DNA from 3 places in the Pantoea sp. SGAir0430 genome. Region 2 is predicted to be linked to each of the others. Evidence: riboswitches for the same ligand, from Rfam matches in the RefSeq annotation. Region 2 holds a riboswitch; each other region holds the start of a gene.
The links. A riboswitch is a leader RNA that binds a small molecule or an ion and turns the genes downstream of it on or off. The one in region 2 is predicted to bind thiamine pyrophosphate.
Positions count from the first base shown of each region.

Region 1: it holds a riboswitch for thiamine pyrophosphate, as region 2 does, so the genes downstream of both, thiM (hydroxyethylthiazole kinase) here and E7738_RS21125 (LuxE/PaaK family acyltransferase) in region 2, are expected to answer to the same signal.
Region 3: it holds a riboswitch for thiamine pyrophosphate, as region 2 does, so the genes downstream of both, thiB (thiamine ABC transporter substrate binding subunit) here and E7738_RS21125 (LuxE/PaaK family acyltransferase) in region 2, are expected to answer to the same signal.

Region 1 is NZ_CP039427.1:453,588-456,858, forward strand. It holds gene ahpF (alkyl hydroperoxide reductase subunit F) at 1-910, shown strand, start outside; gene E7738_RS02225 (hypothetical protein) at 963-1,160, opposite strand; TPP riboswitch at 1,506-1,602, shown strand; gene thiM (hydroxyethylthiazole kinase) at 1,636-2,421, shown strand; gene thiD (bifunctional hydroxymethylpyrimidine kinase/phosphomethylpyrimidine kinase) at 2,418-3,218, shown strand.
Region 2 is NZ_CP039428.1:445,648-448,918, forward strand. It holds gene E7738_RS21115 (M24 family metallopeptidase) at 1-933, shown strand, start outside; gene ddpX (D-alanyl-D-alanine dipeptidase) at 996-1,538, shown strand; TPP riboswitch at 1,613-1,742, shown strand; gene E7738_RS21125 (LuxE/PaaK family acyltransferase) at 1,811-2,920, shown strand; gene E7738_RS21130 (acyl-CoA reductase) at 2,917-3,271, shown strand, end outside.
Region 3 is NZ_CP039427.1:2,253,238-2,256,508, reverse strand. It holds gene thiP (thiamine/thiamine pyrophosphate ABC transporter permease ThiP) at 1-574, opposite strand, end outside; gene thiB (thiamine ABC transporter substrate binding subunit) at 550-1,536, opposite strand; TPP riboswitch at 1,583-1,676, opposite strand; gene sgrR (HTH-type transcriptional regulator SgrR) at 1,747-3,271, opposite strand, start outside.

The sequences.
Region 1 (3,271 bases), on a different replicon from region 2:
CGGCCCGGCGGGCGCTGCGGCGGCCATCTACTCGGCGCGTAAAGGCATCCGTACCGGCCTGATGGGCGAGCGCTTTGGCGGCCAGGTGCTGGACACCGTTGACATTGAAAACTACATCTCCGTGCCGAAAACCGAAGGGGCCAAGCTCGCCGGTTCCCTGCGTGCGCACGTTGATGACTATGACGTGGACGTGATCGACACCCAGAGCGCCATCAAGCTGATTCCGGCAGCCAAAGAGGGTGGCCTGCACGCCATCGAAACCGCTTCCGGCGCAGTGCTGAAATCACGCAGCATCATCATTGCTACCGGCGCACGCTGGCGCAACATGGGCGTTCCGGGCGAAGAGCAGTATCGCACCAAAGGTGTAACCTACTGCCCGCACTGTGACGGCCCGCTGTTTAAAGGCAAACGCACGGCGGTGATCGGCGGCGGTAACTCCGGCGTTGAAGCGGCCATCGATCTGGCCGGTATTGTCGAGCACGTCACGCTGCTGGAGTTCGCCAGCGAAATGCGCGCCGATAAAGTGCTGCAGGATAAACTGCGCAGCCTGAAAAACGTCGATGTGATCCTCAACGCGCAGACCACCGAAGTGAAAGGCGACGGCAGTAAAGTTACCGGTCTGACCTACATCGACCGCAATAACCAGACCAGCCACGAACTGGCGCTGAGCGGTATCTTCGTCCAGATTGGTCTGCTGCCTAACACCAACTGGCTGGAAGGCGCGGTAGAGCGCAACCGCATGGGCGAGATCCTGATCGACGCCAAAGGCGAAACCAGCCTGAAAGGCGTATTTGCCGCCGGCGACTGCACCACGGTGCCGTACAAGCAGATCATCATTGCCAGCGGGGAAGGGGCCAAAGCGTCACTGAGCGCGTTTGATTACCTGATCCGCACCAAACCGGCTGAATAAGTTTTGCGATAGCCACGCAAGCGCCCTGCAACCTGTGTTGCGGGGCTTTTTTTTATCCCAGCCAGCGACGCGCCTGTTCATCGCTGATATCGCGATAATAAATTTTATGGATGCGCTCGCCGCAGCGTTTGCATTCGGCTTCGAGGTACGTGGAGTACCGGTAACGGCCGCCGGGGGCAACGGCGCCTTGACGGGAAATGGTGATATTGTGCCAGTGGTGCGCGTGCGGAAGAAAACTGAATAAAGTCATTAGCGATTCCGGGTGAAGGTGAAACAGCGGTCTTCAAATCCGGAAGGGAATTAGGCCGTGTTACGCCGCCGGCCGGTTTGATATTAATCAAGTTGCGCGCTTTCTCCTCTTTATTTCCCGCCTACTGCCCCGGCAGATTAAATTAACTATCCTTATGAATTTTCGGTATTTTGGGGAAATTGATCTCCATCGATTTGTTTGTATTTTCCTGATGATCAAAAAATCATGAAAATTGATGGCGCACGTATTTTTGCTCATCGTTGTCCGGCAAATAAAGCGCACCCGCCGCAGGATTTACAACTTTAAGCTGACCCTTTATGCTGTGAAGGCACGTCTGACACGGACGTGCATGACTCGGGGTGCCCTTCTTTGTGAAGGCTGAGAAATACCCGTAATACCTGATCTGGATAATGCCAGCGTAGGGAAGTCAGATGCCTGACCGCATTCGCCTTCCTGATTGCCGGTTGGGAGCCTTATGACACAGCCTGACCCTCTTTCCCCGGCGCAACTCGCGCACTCTCTGCAACTGCTGCGGCAGCAGGCACCGCTGGTGCACTGTATGACCAACGACGTGGTGCAAACCTTTACCGCCAACGTGCTGCTGGCACTGCAGGCTTCGCCCGCGATGGTGATTGATGGCGATGAAGCGGCGCAGTTTGCCGGTTTTGCCGATGCGCTGCTGATCAACGTCGGTACGTTAACCCGTGAGCGCCGCGATGCGATGCTGGCGGCGGTACAGGCCGCTAACCAGGCCGGCACACCGTGGACGCTCGATCCGGTGGCGGTAGGCGCGCTAACCCTGCGTACGGAATTCTGTCAGCAGCTGCTGAGCCTGCGACCGGCGGCCATTCGCGGCAACGCTTCAGAAATTCTCGCCTTAGCCCACCAGGGCACAGGTGGACGCGGTGTGGATAGCGCGCATCAGGCCGATGCCGCACTGAACGCTGCGCAGCAGCTGGCGCAACGCTGCACCACTATCGTCGCGGTAACCGGCGAAGTCGATTACGTCACCGATGGCCGCCAGACGCTGGCAATACCCGGCGGCAGCCCGCTAATGACGCGCGTGGTCGGCACCGGTTGTGCGCTATCCGCCGTAGTCGCGGCGTGCAGCAGCCTGCCGGGCGAGCGCATCCAGCACGTGGCAGCGGCCTGCCGCGTAATGTCACTGGCGGGAGAGCAGGCCGCGCGCAGCGTGGCAGGGCCGGGCAGCTTCGTCGCCGCTTTTCTCGATGCGCTGTGGACGCTGGAGGTGGCGGCATGAAACGCATCAATGCATTGACCATTGCCGGCACCGATCCCAGCGGTGGCGCGGGTATCCAGGCGGATCTGAAAGCGTTTTCCGCGCTCGGCGCGTACGGCACCAGCGTGATTACCGCGCTGGTGGCACAGAACACCCGCGGCGTGCAGTCGGTGTATCGCATCGAACCGGCATTTGTCGCGGCGCAACTCGACTCGGTGCTGAACGACGTGCGCATTGACGCCGCCAAAATCGGTATGCTGGCGGAGACGGCGATCGTTGAGGTGGTGGCAGAGAAGCTGAAACGCGCCAGCCTGCCGTTTGTGGTGCTGGATACGGTGATGATTGCCAAAAGCGGCGATGCGCTGCTGTCGCACGATGCGGTAGCCAGCATTCGTGAACTGCTGCTGCCGCAGGTATCGCTGATCACGCCCAATCTGCCGGAAGCCGCGGCGCTGCTGGGTTGCCGCATGGCGCAGGACGAGGCGAGTATGCTGCAGCAGGGCGATGCGCTGCTGGAACTGGGCTGCGAAGCGGTGCTGATGAAGGGCGGTCATCTCAGCGATGCGGAAAGCCCGGACTGGCTGATCACCCACGCCGGCCGCCAGCGCTTTACCGCACCGCGCGTTAACACCCGTCATACGCACGGCACTGGCTGTACGCTGTCGGCGGCGCTGGCGGCATTGCGACCGCGCCATGCGGACTGGGCGGGCACCGTAGCGGAGGCCAAGGCCTGGCTGCAGCAGGCGCTGCTACACGCCGATTCGCTGGAGGTCGGCCACGGCATTGGGCCGGTGCATCATTTCCATCAGTGGTGGTAGGGCGTAACGCCAGATTGCCGCTTTTTCACTGCGTATCCGTCTGAAAAATGGAG
Region 2 (3,271 bases):
GTCGCGCCGTGCCGCGCGCAGTCACCGCAGCTGGCGATTGACGCGTACCGTGATGAAGACGATCCGTGGCTGGCGGTGGCGCAAAGCCTGACGCGGCGCGGCTATCAGCGGGCGCGGCTGGGCGCGGATTATGCATCCTACGGCATGACGGTGCATAGCTGGCAGCAGCTGGCGCGCCATCTGCCCGGGGTGCGCTGGTGTGATGTCAGCGGTCTCAGCGACCGGCTGCGCAGCGTCAAATTTCAGGCTGAAATCGCCAGCTTACGCCAGGCCGCCGGCATTGCCGATGCCACGCTTGCCCAGCTGAGTGCGCAGGTGCAGGGCGGCTGGCGCGTGCGTGATGTCGCCGCGCTGGCGGCGGCACAATTTCTGCGGCTCGGTGCTGACAGCGGTGAAACCGGACCGATTGTTATCGCCAGCGGCGACAGCGGATTTTTACATGCCAGCGGCCATGAGCAGCGTCTGCAAGCGGGCGATGTACTGCACGTTGAGCTGATCCCTAAAGTGCGGCACTACAGCGCGCGCCTGATGCGTCCGCTGATTGTCGGTGAAATCTCTGCGGCGCGCGCGGCGCTGGCACAACAGCTGATCGCCATTCAGGATCGCCAGCTGCAGGCGATGAAGCCGGGCGTTGCGGCCTGTACGGTGGATGCCGTCGCGCGTGAGGCGGTGCTCAGCGCCGGGCTGCGTGAGGATTACAGCAACATCACCGGTTATGCGCTGGGCCTGTATACGCGCACCCCGCGTCCGAGCGATTTCAGCTGCTGTTTTCATCCTCAGGCGCCGTGGTTACTGGAGGAAAACATGGTATTTCACATGTATATTTCAGCGCAGGGCCTCGCCTTCAGTGAAACCGTGCGCGTCACGGCACAGGGCGCAGAGCGACTCACCACGCTGCCGCGCCAGCCCTTTACGCTGCCGGCTAACAATTAACAGGATGATGTACAGTGCAGGACGTTGAATTAATCGATTTGGCTGCCACCTTGCCGGGCCTGATGTTTGATCTGAAGTACGCCACCGCCGATAACATCGCCGGGTATGCCATTTATCGCGACGCGCAGGCGCTGCTGCATCCGGATGCCGCCGCCGCGCTGCGCCGCAGCAGCGACATCGCCCGGCTGGCGGGATTTCGCCTGCTGGTGCTGGACGCGTATCGTCCGCAGCAGGCGCAGTGGCACTTGTGGGATGCCTGTCCGGACGCGGATTATGTGGTGCCACCGGCGCGGGGCTCGAATCACAGCCGCGGCGTGGCGATCGATGTGACGCTGATGGATGAGGCGGGCAACATTCTGGAGATGGGGACCGGGTTTGACGACATGTCTGCTGAGTCGCACCCGTTCCATCCCAACGTGCCGCAGCAGGCGCAGCGCCATCGCCTGTTGCTGAACGCCATCATGCTCGGCGGCGGTTTTGTCGGCATGCCCACCGAATGGTGGCACTTTGAACTGCCGGATGCGCAAAACTATCCGCTGCTCAGCGATCGCTTTGCCTGCGTCAGTCGGGCTGATCGCGCTCCTGTGAGTGATATTGCGCGTTAATAATCGCGTTGCTGAAGCGGGGGGTTCTGCGCCTTCCCGCCTTGACACGCCCTCCGTTCCGACCCCAGAATGCAGCTTGTTCCAAGGGGTGCCCTGTTAGAGGGCTGAGATTCTACCCGCGCGGCTGTCACGGCCGGCAACGTAGTGACCCTCTGAACCTGATCCGGCTAATACCGGCGTAGGGATGTGGAACCGGGGTCACTGCACGCCCTCATTCCCTCTTTGCGCCTTTCTGCGAATCCTGCGCATTTCTCAGGCCCTGGCTGGCCGTTATGCCGCAGTCCAAAGAGGGCACCTTCATGACCGAAGCGTCAATCATTGCCGCGCTGCTGGCGTTTATGCAGCGCGAAGAAACCACCGAAGCGGATTTCAACCAGCTGGCGCTGCAGCTGTTCGCGTGGCAATTCGAACACAATCTCCCATACGCCCGTTTCGCCCGCCAGCGCGGCCGTACGCCGCTGACGGTCAAACAGTGGCGGCAGATTCCGGCGGTGCCGATTACGGCGTTTAAAGATCTGACGCTGAGCTGCCGTCCGGTGGCGGAGATTCCCCACATCTTTATGACCAGCGGCACCACGGGGACCGGCCGGGGGCGCAGCTATCACCCGACGCTGGCGGTTTACGATCGCTCGATGCTGATCAATTTTCGCCAGCGCTTTATGGCCGGATATCCGCGCCTGCCGATGGCGATCCTGTTTCCGCACAGCAACGAGCTGCCGCACTCTTCGCTGGCCCATTATCTGACGCTGGCGATGCAAGAATGTGGCACGCCAGACAGCGAAGTGATGGTTGATGCGCAGGGGCTGAAACTGCCGCGTCTGATCGCCGTACTGGAGCAGGTGCAGGCCAGCGGCCAACCCTATGCCCTGCTGGGTGCCAGCTACAGTTTTGTCCATCTGCTGGACGAACTGGCGCGTCAGCAGCGGCGTTTCAGGCTGCCGCCGGGCAGCCGCATCCTTGACACCGGGGGTTTTAAGGGCCAGTCGCGTGAAGTTGCGGCGGAAGCGTTTTATAGCGCGCTGCAGCAGACGCTCGGCGTGCCGCGTTCGCACTGCATCAATATGTACGGCATGACTGAACTCAGCACGCAGTTTTACGATTCCGGCAATGAAATCTGCCCGCCGGTGAAATCCGGACCGCACTGGATCCGCACGCGCGTGGTTAATCCGCTGACCGGTGCGGACGTGCCGGAAGGTGAGACAGGCGTACTGGTGCATCACGATCTCGCCCATTTCAATTCTGTTTCCGCGATTCTGACCGAAGATGCCGGCGTGATGGTGCCCGGCGGGTTTCAGCTGCTGGGGCGCGTCGCGGGCGCGGATGCCAAAGGCTGCTCGCTGGCGATGGAATCGTTTCTCGCTGCCGCGCAGGCACAGGCATGAAAGTGTATGCTGGCCATCTGCCGGGCATCCGCCACAGCGAGGTAACGTGGCACAGCCTGCACTTTGGCCAGCAGGGCAGCGCGCTGGAAGTGTGCGTGCCGGTGCTGTCCGAGGCGCAGATTGCCACGCTGGCGGCCAGCGTTCGCGATAACGCGCGCCGCTACCTGCACACCCTGAGCGTAGCGCGCATTACCGCGTTGATTGATGAAGCCATCGCGCGCCTGCTTAACCGTTCGCACCCGTTGCGCCAGCAGGCGGAGCGGTTGCTGCCGCTGGTTACCGGCTATGACGCCGGGATGCTGCGGCTCGGTTTAACCGGCTATCTCAAAACCTTTCGTGAACCGCAGCTGC
Region 3 (3,271 bases), on a different replicon from region 2:
GCCACGGCCACTCCAGCAGGCGAAACAGCGACCAGCCGCGCAGACCGAGCTGAGCCGCCAGCTGGCGCTGCTCGCCAGGAATGCTCTCCAGCGCCTGCAGCAGCATGCGCGTCGCCAGCGGCAGATTGAAAAACACGTGCGCCAGCAAAATGCCCTGCAGGCCATAGGGCGAGAAGTGATAGTCGATACCGACTGTGGCACACAGCTGCGCCAGCCAGCCGCTGCGCCCATAGACGCTCAGCAGACCGAATACGGCGACCAGCACCGGCAGCACCAGCGTCATGGCGCACAGGCGCAACAGCAGGGTGCGGCCGGTAAAACGGCGGCGATAGAGCGCGCGGGCCAGCAGAATGGCTGGCAGCACCGAGAGCAGCGCTGACAGCAGCGCCTGTTCAAAGGAGAACGCCAGCACATGGTGCAGATAGCTATCGCTGAGCAGCGCGCGCCAGTCGGTGGCCGGCGCGGCGAGCAGCAGGGCACCGAGCGCCAGCAGCGCGACCGCACACAATAGCAGTGCGCTAAGCGCTCCGGGCAGCAGCCAGCCGGGCATCAGCGGCTGACGGCGCGCTGCCACGCACTAATCCACGCCGCGCGATGGTCAGCCACCTCTGTCGGGGTGTATTGCAGCGCATTCGCGGGCACCGGTAACGCCTGATAACCGGCGGGTAAATCGCTTTTGATCACCGGATACATCCAGTTGCCGGTAGGAATGGTGCTCTGAAACGCTGGCGACACCATAAACTGCATGAATTGCTGCGCCAGCTGCGGCTGTTTGCTGCTGGCGAGTTGCGCGCCCACTTCTACCTGCAGATAGTGGCCTTCGCTGAACGGCGCGGCGGCGTAGTTATCCTTTTTCTCTTCAATAATGTGGTAAGCCGGCGAGGTGGTGTAGCTCAGCACCAGATCGCTTTCGCCTTTGAGGAACAGACCATAAGCTTCGCTCCAGCCTTTGGTGACGGTCACGGTTTTGCTGGCCAGCTTCTGCCAGGCCGCCGGCGCATCATCGCCGTACACTTTCTGCATCCACAGCAGCAGACCGAGCCCCGGCGTGCTGGTGCGCGGATCTTCATAAATCACCCGCCATTTTTCCGGGCTTTCGACCAGCTCCTTCAGGCTGTGCGGCGGATTCTTCAGCTTGTTTTTGTCGTAAACGAACGCAAAGTAGCCGTAATCAAACGGGATAAAAGTGTCACTGTGCCAGCCGTCCGGCAGCTGTAGTGCACGAGTATCCACCGTGCTTTTGCTGAACAGGCCGGTTTTTTCCGCCGCCTGAATCAGGTTGTTGTCCAGCCCCAGCACCACGTCGGCCTTGCTGTTCTTTCCTTCCATGCGCAGGCGATTAAGCAGCGATACGCCATCTTCCAGCGCCACATAGTTCAGCTCACAGCCGCACCGGGCCTCAAAGGCTTTTTTCACTGCAGGACCGGGGCCCCAGTCGGCGGCGAACGAGTCGTAGGTATACACGGTGAGGACGGGTTTGGCCGCCAGAGCCGGCGCAGCGATCAGCAGCAACAGGGGCAGAACTTTATTTAACACTTTGCGTTCCTTAAGGGGAAGGTAAGGTTGCGTCGCAAAGGATCTGAGGGCGGAGCATCTCAAATCCCTACGCCGGTACGAGCCGGATCAGGTTCGACGGGTCTCTCTCAGCCAGTTAACCGGCACCCCGTTGAGAACGACATATTCTAGACATTTACATGACAACGCGAAAGGTTCACCTGCCGGTCGTGTTGTCTCATGCTGCCCTTTTTACAGCTCCGGCGGGGCGAACCAGGCGGACTTGAAGTCAAACCAGCCGAGCGTGTTCAGCCGCACGCCACGCATGCTGCGCTGGCCCTCCAGCAGCAGCCAGTGATGAAACAGCGGATGCAGATAGTCGCTGTTTACCAGCTGTTTGCTCCACTCCGCCAGCGGCAGCGCTTTCTCACGCCAGCGCGCGGCGTCGGCCTGCCAGTCCAGCGGGATACAGTGATGCATCAGCGGTAGCTCGTAGAGCTGAGCGAACAGGGCGTAGTCGAGCGGCAGGGTAAAGTTGACGCTGCCCAGCCAGATGTCACTCTCGCCCGCGCCGTCGAACCAGCTTTCGTAGCTCACTTCGCGGGTAATCAGCTCGACGCCCTGCTGCGCCAGCAGCGGCCGTAGCGCATTGGCGATGCCCTCGTGTTCGACGTGGTGGCTGTACCAGCTGAGCGTCAGCTGGGTCACGCCGTCGGGCTTGTGGGCTGGGGTGATATCGCGCCGATGGTGCCAGCGCGGCAGCAGACCATAAGCCGGGAACCAGTAGCGCTGATAGCCGACGCCGGCATGATTGAGCAGCGCGATAGGGTTAAGCAGATCGCTCACCCAGCGGCGGAAACCGGCATCGCGCCCGCGTTCAGAGCGCTGATCGAACAGCAGAAAATAGCAGCCCTCTTCGAGACGACTCTCTTCCGATTTTTCGTCGTCGTTTTCGCCTTCCAGTTTTACACCGGCGTAGACCAGCTCATCGCTGATCTCCGGCAGCACCCAGATCGAGACATCATCAATCAGCGCGCGGTAGCCGAAGTAGTCATCAAACGCGGCGATTTTCAGCTGGGTTTGCTGATTGCGCACCACGCTGTACGGACCGGTGCCAATGGGCTGACGGGCGAAGTGGCGCAGCGTCGGCCACTCACGCGGCAGAATCATGGCGCTGACGCTGGCCAGCAGCCACGGCAGCCAGCAGTCCGGCTGGCTGAGATGGATATCCAGCGTCCACGGCGCCGGCGAGTGCAGTTGGTCGATATGCGAAAACAGCGGCTGGCTGCGCACCCGTTCCAGCGAGGCGATGACATCCTCCATCTCCAGCTCGCGACCATGATGAAAGCGGATTGCCGGCCGCAGGAAGAAGCGCCAGTGCAGCGGAGAGGTTTGCTGCCAGTGATGGGCAATGTCGGCGGCGATTTCCCCCTTTTCCTCATTTATACGCGTCAGGCCGCTGAATATCTGTCGCGCCAGATGGGTTTCTGAACGGCGCAGCGGCGAGCCGGGCAGCAGGTTAGGCAGGGGCCGGTAGTAGAGCACGCGCAGAATATGCTTGCCCTGGCGAAAGCTGCGGCCAAGGTGCGCGGCAATCATCTGCCGCACCTGGTTTTTATCGCCCACCAGCTGCACCAACTGGTCGATGCGATCCTGCTCCAGCAGGTCTTCGGCGCGCTGCTGCTGTAGCGCCAGTCCGGTATAGCAGAAGCTCAGCAGCGAGCGTTTACCGCGACCGGCTTCAGCCTGCCAGATCAGCCAGCCCGCCGCCTGCATG